Regions from separate parts of the Sporosarcina sp. Y1009 genome, predicted to be linked through region 1. Evidence: riboswitches for the same ligand, from Rfam matches in the RefSeq annotation. Region 1 holds a riboswitch; the other holds the start of a gene.

What was found. Region 1 has a riboswitch for S-adenosylmethionine ahead of AC25Y1_RS14385 (methionine biosynthesis PLP-dependent protein). Riboswitches for the same ligand answer to the same signal wherever they lie in the genome.
Region 2: linked by a shared signal. The riboswitch ahead of AC25Y1_RS09110 (O-acetylhomoserine aminocarboxypropyltransferase/cysteine synthase family protein) and the one ahead of AC25Y1_RS14385 (methionine biosynthesis PLP-dependent protein) in region 1 are both predicted to bind S-adenosylmethionine.

The regions. Positions count from the first base shown of each region.
Region 1 covers NZ_JBYHFO010000012.1:86,065-89,487, reverse strand. The annotation lists gene AC25Y1_RS14390 (cation-translocating P-type ATPase) at 1-875, opposite strand, end outside; SAM riboswitch class I at 1,276-1,385, shown strand; gene AC25Y1_RS14385 (methionine biosynthesis PLP-dependent protein) at 1,468-2,589, shown strand; gene metC (cystathionine beta-lyase) at 2,586-3,423, shown strand, end outside.
Region 2 covers NZ_JBYHFO010000006.1:23,883-27,305, forward strand. The annotation lists gene metX (homoserine O-acetyltransferase MetX) at 1-439, opposite strand, end outside; gene AC25Y1_RS09110 (O-acetylhomoserine aminocarboxypropyltransferase/cysteine synthase family protein) at 467-1,759, opposite strand; SAM riboswitch class I at 1,874-1,989, opposite strand; gene AC25Y1_RS09115 (DUF2187 family protein) at 2,276-2,497, shown strand; gene AC25Y1_RS09120 (lysoplasmalogenase) at 2,662-3,324, shown strand; gene pepT (peptidase T) at 3,362-3,423, shown strand, end outside.

The sequences.
Region 1 (3,423 bases):
ATCGTAATGATTGAACTTAATGCTTCCGGAATCGCTGCAACTGCAAGCGAAACGGCAAACATAAACGAATCGACTAACTCGCGTCCTCTAAAAAGGTCAATCGTAAAAATGACTACACAAATCATCGTAATCCCTAAAGCTAACTTTTCTCCAAACTGATCTAAACTTACTTGTAGAGGTGTTTTTTTCTCTTTCGCAGTATCCAGTAAATTTGCGATTTTACCGATTTCCGTTTTCATACCAATAGCTGTTACGATTACAGTACCACGACCACTAGCAACAAAACTCCCGGTAAAAACCATATTATTCTTTTCAGCTAGGATTACTTGATCCTCTATGATGGGCGCTGTACTTTTCGTTACAGCTAGTGATTCACCTGTCAGAGAACTTTCATTTATTTGTAGATTATGGCTTTCTATTAATCTTCCATCAGCACTTATATAATCGCCAGCCTCCAAATAGAGAAGGTCCCCAACCACTATATCTTCAGAAGAAATCTCTACGATCTGATTGTTCCGTTTAACTTTTGCAACTGGAGAGGACAATGCTTTCAGATTATCCAGAGACTGTTCTGCCTTCACATGCTGTACAGTGCCTAGGATTGCGTTTAAAGCCACAACAATTAATATTACAACCGTGCTTCCCACTTCGCCCAATAGGAATGAAATGAAGGCCGCAACCAATAAAATAATGACTAATAAATCTTTAAACTGCCCAAAGAAAACGGCGAATGTACTTGTCCTTTTTCCTTCCGTCAATTCATTAATACCATATACTTCTTGTCTTTTTTGGACGTCGTAATCACTCAATCCTTGAGTTGTCACGTCTAACATATCCATGATTTCAATAGATGATCGTTGATGATATTCTGTCATTCGATTCCCCTTCCTGTGTGATATTTGTAGAAAATCATGCCATCTAGTAAACCCCTTTTGGCTTGTCCTTTCTTATATAGATAGTGAATTCGCTTGAATAATTTTTCGGGAAACAACATTCGATACTCAACATTCCTATTTTGTCCCCAATCTACTTCAACACATCATACTTTATCAATACTATTCCCTATTCGATTCCAGTATGATTATAATCAATATAAAATTTCAGGTACCGATCACCAATGCACGAGAAGCAGCAAGTGTCAGCTTCGTTGAATCTTGACTTTGAAGCCTACCATTCCTCCTAGAAAAACAGTAAGCAAACTTTAGCACTTGTTTTATTTTTCAGACCATGATAGGGTTAGATAAATTAATCTTTTCAAACAACTACATATTTGAATTCTTATCGAGAGAGACGGAGGGAGTGGCCCGACGATGTCTCAGCAACCAGCCTTATCGGGGTATGGTGCTAATTCCAATAGACGAAACTTATTGTCTAGAAGATGAGAAGATTGACTTCAAGAATCTATGAAGGCCCTCTTCTTTAATAAAGGGTCTTCTTTTTTTATTTCAATAGTAAAGGATGATAACAATGCCATTTAATAGTTTTGATACACGTTTAGTACAATTGGGAAATAAAAGTGATGTAAAAACGGGTGCAGTGAATCCACCGATTTATTTATCAACTGCTTATAAACATGATGGATTAGGTCAGTCTACGGGCTACGATTATACACGAACAAAAAATCCGACGAGATCTATTTTGGAAGAAGGGATTGCCGACTTGGAAAGTGGGGACCAAGGCTTCGCTTGTGCTTCCGGCATGGCTGCGGTGCAGTTAGTCTTAACCTTGTTTCAATCAGGTGATGAAATCATTGGACCAGAAGATATTTACGGCGGTACATATCGCTTATTTGACAAGTATGCGGATCTCTATTCCATCACGACGACATACTCCGACTATACGAATGTGCATGAAACGGAGAAGCTGATTACAAAAAAGACAAAGGCCCTTTTCATCGAAACGCCAACCAATCCGCTAATGCAGGAATTCGATATCAAGCAATATGCCGAACTTGCACGCAAACACGATTTACTGCTAATCGTCGACAATACATTTTTAACACCTTACTTCCAACGTCCAATTGAGCTAGGTGCTGACATCGTGCTACATAGTGCTACGAAATATATTGGCGGACATAATGATGTTTTGGCTGGGCTTGTTGTTGCTAAAGGAGAAAAACTTTGTGAGCAGTTGGCAATCAACCATAATACAATCGGGGCGGTGCTTTCGCCTTTCGATTCTTGGCTCATTATCCGCGGATTGAAAACCTTACATTTGCGCATGAAACAGCATGATGCAAACGCCAAAATCATCGTGGATTATTTAAAAAACGAACCACTTGTAAAAGATGTCCTCTATCCTGGAAAAGGCGGCATGTTATCATTCCGATTGCAAGAAAGCGAATGGGTGGGTCCATTCCTACAAAATCTGAAGCTGATTACTTTTGCCGAAAGTCTTGGTGGTGTCGAGAGTTTCATCACCTACCCAGCTACGCAAACCCATGCAGAGATTCCCCGTGAAGAACGCATCAAACGCGGGGTTGACGACAGTCTATTGCGGTTTTCCGTAGGTGTGGAGGAAGCGGAAGATTTAATCGTCGATTTGAAACAAGTATTTTCATCCTTAAAAATTGAGGTGCCTCAACTATGAGCTTTCGCGAAGAACGATTGGAGACAACACTGATTCATGCCTCCACGCGTGGAGAATTCGAACAAAAGACCGGTGCTGTGAACGTCCCAATTTACTTATCATCGACGTTCCATCAGAAAAACTTTGACTCTTTTGGACCTTATGACTATAGTCGTTCAGGCAACCCGACGCGAGATGCATTAGAAAAATCAATCGCCGACTTGGAAGGTGGTGCAAGAGGATTAGCATTCGCTTCAGGCATCGCTGCCATCTCTTCTGCATTCATGTTACTTTCTTCCGGCGACCATATTGTCATTACAGAAGATGTTTATGGTGGGACATACCGATTCGTCACGGAAGTGTTAACGAAATTTGGCATTACGCATACATTTGTCGACTTCACTGATGCGGAGGTAGTGGCTAAATCCATTCAACCGAATACGAAGGTGCTATATATCGAAACACCTTCCAATCCGCGTTTAGGCATTACCGATATTGGGCGGATTGTTCAAATTGCGAAAGCGAATGATTGCTTGACGTTCCTTGACAACACTTTTATGACGCCGCTTTACCAGCGTCCGATTGACCTTGGTGTTGATATTGTTTTACATAGCGCTACTAAATTTTTATCCGGACATAGTGATATTATCGCAGGACTTGCTGTCACGAAAGACGACGAACTAGGCAATCGTCTGGCATTTATCCAAAACTCTTTCGGGGCCATTTTAGGTGCACAAGATTCCTATTCATTAATTCAAGGGATTAAAACATTAAGTCCCCGTTTAAAACAATCTTCTGAAGCAGCCCAAAAAATCGCTTCCTATTTGAACGATCATCCGTTAGTGGAAGAAGTCT
Region 2 (3,423 bases), on a different contig from region 1:
ATTCCAAGACACGCATTCCACCAAGTGAACCACCAATTATCGTATGCAATTTATCGATTCCGAGAACAGATAACGCTTTTCGCTCCGCATGCACCATATCACGTATTGAAATTTCTGGAAATGACTGGCGATATGACCTTTTTGTCTTCGGGTTAATTGATAACGGTCCAGTAGATCCATCACAACCCCCGAGAACATTAAATGAAATAACGGAAAATTTTTTCGTATCGATATCTTTTCCGTCTCCTATTAAACCATCCCACCACCCAGGCTTCCTATCTGTACCGATAACTTTTTGGTTACCTGTCAATGCGTGACAGACAAGGACGGTTGGTGCATCTTCGTTTTTTGCCCATTCGTAAGCGAGATGGACTTGGTTGAGTACAACACCAGACTCTAACAGTAAATTTCCAATCTCTACAATCCCGCTCTCTACCATGGTCTCACCTCGTTTACTATCTTCATTTTATTGTGCAGCAACTGGAACAGCTTTTTCAATTGCTTGCGCAAGATCCGCAATAATGTCTTCTGTCGCTTCAAGACCTACTGATAGACGAATTAGTTCTTCTGATACACCTGATTTTTTCAAATCCTCAGCGCTAAGCTGTTGATGTGTCGTGGAAGCCGGGTGAATAATTAATGATTTTGCGTCTCCAACGTTTGCTACATGAGACCACAGCTTCACGTTATCAATCACTTTTCTACCTGCATCACGTCCGCCTTTAATGCCGAAGTTTACGATTGAACCAAAACCATTTTTCAAGTATTTCTTGCCTAATTCGTATGATGGATGCTCTTCAAGGCCATTGTACGTAACCCATTCAACAGAAGGATGCTTCTTCAAGTAATTTGCAATTTCGAGTGCATTTTCATTATGTTTTGGGACGCGTAAGTGAAGTGTTTCTAGTCCTTGCAAGAAATTGAATGCATTATCCGGGCTTAGGCACGGTCCGAAATCACGGAGTAGCTGAACACGTAGTTTCGTTGCGAACGCCGCAGCTGCTGCATCAATTCCGTAGCGAAGACCGTTATATGTCACATCCGGTTCTGTGAATCCTGGGAATTTACCTTTTGTCCAATCGAATTTACCGGCATCAACTACGACACCTCCGATAGAAGTCCCGTGCCCACCAATCCATTTCGTCGCGGAATGGATGACAACGTCTGCGCCGAACTCAATTGGATTACTGCCATACGGTGTTGAAAACGTACTATCAATAAGAAGCGGAATGTCATTTTCATGCGCAACCTTTGCAACAGCTTCGATATCTAGAACATGTAGACTTGGGTTTGCAATTGATTCGGCAAAAAGTCCTTTTGTTTTGTCTGTGATTGCTGCACGAAAGTTTTCTGGATTTGTTGCATCAACAAATTTCACATTAATGCCGTAACGTGGAAGTGTCACTGCAAATAAGTTATACGTACCGCCGTATAAGTTTTCAGCGGCAACAATCTCGTCTCCAGCCTCAGCAATATTTAATATGGAAAACGCAATGGCTGCCATTCCAGATGAAAGTCCAACTGCCGCAGTTCCACCTTCGAGTAACGCAATACGCTCTTCAAAAGCACCAACCGTTGGATTGGTTATCCGCGTATAAATATTTCCTGCCTCTGTTAAACCGAACAAGTTTTGTGCGTGCTCCGTGTCGCGGAAAACAAATGAAGTCGTTCTGTGAATTGGCAATGCTCGTGATCCAGTCACCGGATCTGGCTCTTGGCCACCGTGCAATAGTTGTGTTTCTGGTTTTAAGTTTGTCATTTGTATTACCTCCAAGTTTTTTTGTTTGATGGAAGTGCAGTGACGATTGGGGAAATTTAAATATAAAAAAACCCCCTTCGTATAAGAAGAGGGTTATGCTTTCGCTAATTCCTCCTCTCATCTTTCAGATCGTTTGCACGAATCTGTAGGAAGTAGCACCTTTGCAAGTCGGTCGCTTGCTGGTTGCCGGGCATCGTAGGGCCTAATCCCTCCGCCGCTCTAGATAAGAGTATGATTGATTCTGTTTTCCATCTTGTTACACAGTATAGAACTGATTATGCAGAAAAGTCAAGGGATTTATAAAAGTTTTTTTATTTCTCCCTATTGAAACTTTGAAACTATCTCCTAATGATTAAAAATACTATCCTGCAAAACTTGTCCAAATGTGGTATACTTAGAGTAGACAATCTCTGTCTAATCGTTTACCGTTTCAGCTTACAATTTTCGATGCTTAGGGCATTGCCTAAGCTTTTTTTAATAGTGTCGAAGAAAATCGTATCAATAGGAGGGATTCACATGGCTTTTCCACGTAAGGAAAGACCAGTATCGGACTTTGTAGCAGCTCGCAAAGTCGATGAAGAAATTTCATTTGTTCGGAACGACTATAAGGTTTACGGGACTATTTATAAGATCCTTGAGAACTCTGTTATCGTACAAATCTCTAGTGAAGATGCAGACTTAATTGGTGCGGCCTCAAATCTTACTGTTGTTTCACACAAAAACTATTCTGTTGATTGATTTATATAAGAAGACATCGCTATTTAGCGGTGTTTTTTTGTTTTACAGCATTTTAATTTGCACCTAGCCTTTCTTAAAGCCCCTAACTTTACTGTTTTTAATTTTCAGCAGGATTCTTGACGCTGGTTATTGAATTTAAGTAAATAAGAAAGGAGACTACTCATATGTTTCGTACACTACTTGTTGCTGGGATTGTTTTAATGTCGACAATTTATGTTTTCTTCATTCCTTCAGATCCTATTGGTTTTAAAATATTTATGAAATTAATTCCAATGGCACTAATCATTTTATTTGCGATTAGAACAAGGACCTCCCTCCCCTCTACATATAAACGAGTTATCATTGTTGGTCTATTCGTCTGTATGGTGGCAGACGGTGTGATTTACTGGTTTCTAGCTGGGCTTGTTACTTTTTTTATTGGTCATATTTTTTATATCTTTGCTTTCCGTCATATCGTCCGTGGTGCTATGCCTAAGTGGGCAGCCATCCTTCTACTATCATATGGCATTGTGATGGCTTTTTGGATCTCAGGTTCACAATTTCAAATTGGAGAATATTTTCTTGGAACTGCGATTATTGCTTATATTTCTATCATTCTACTGATGGGCTGGATGGCCATTCGCACTCAGCTGTCTTTAGCCATAATTGGTGCGCTTCTCTTTATCTTTTCAGATTCAGTTCTTGCAATCGATCGATTCGTTTACGATATTCCATATCGAGACGCATTTGTTATGGTCACCTATTACGCTGCACAGCTCCTCATTGCCGCTAGCATTGGGAGTCGTCTAGTCAAATATTCCGTAAACCGAAAGAATCTGATAAGATGAGTAGATATCGGGATATCTTTTTAGGAGGAATTTTAATATGAAAGAACAGTTAATTGAGCGGCTCGTTCGCTACGCGAAAATTGATACACAATCGGATTT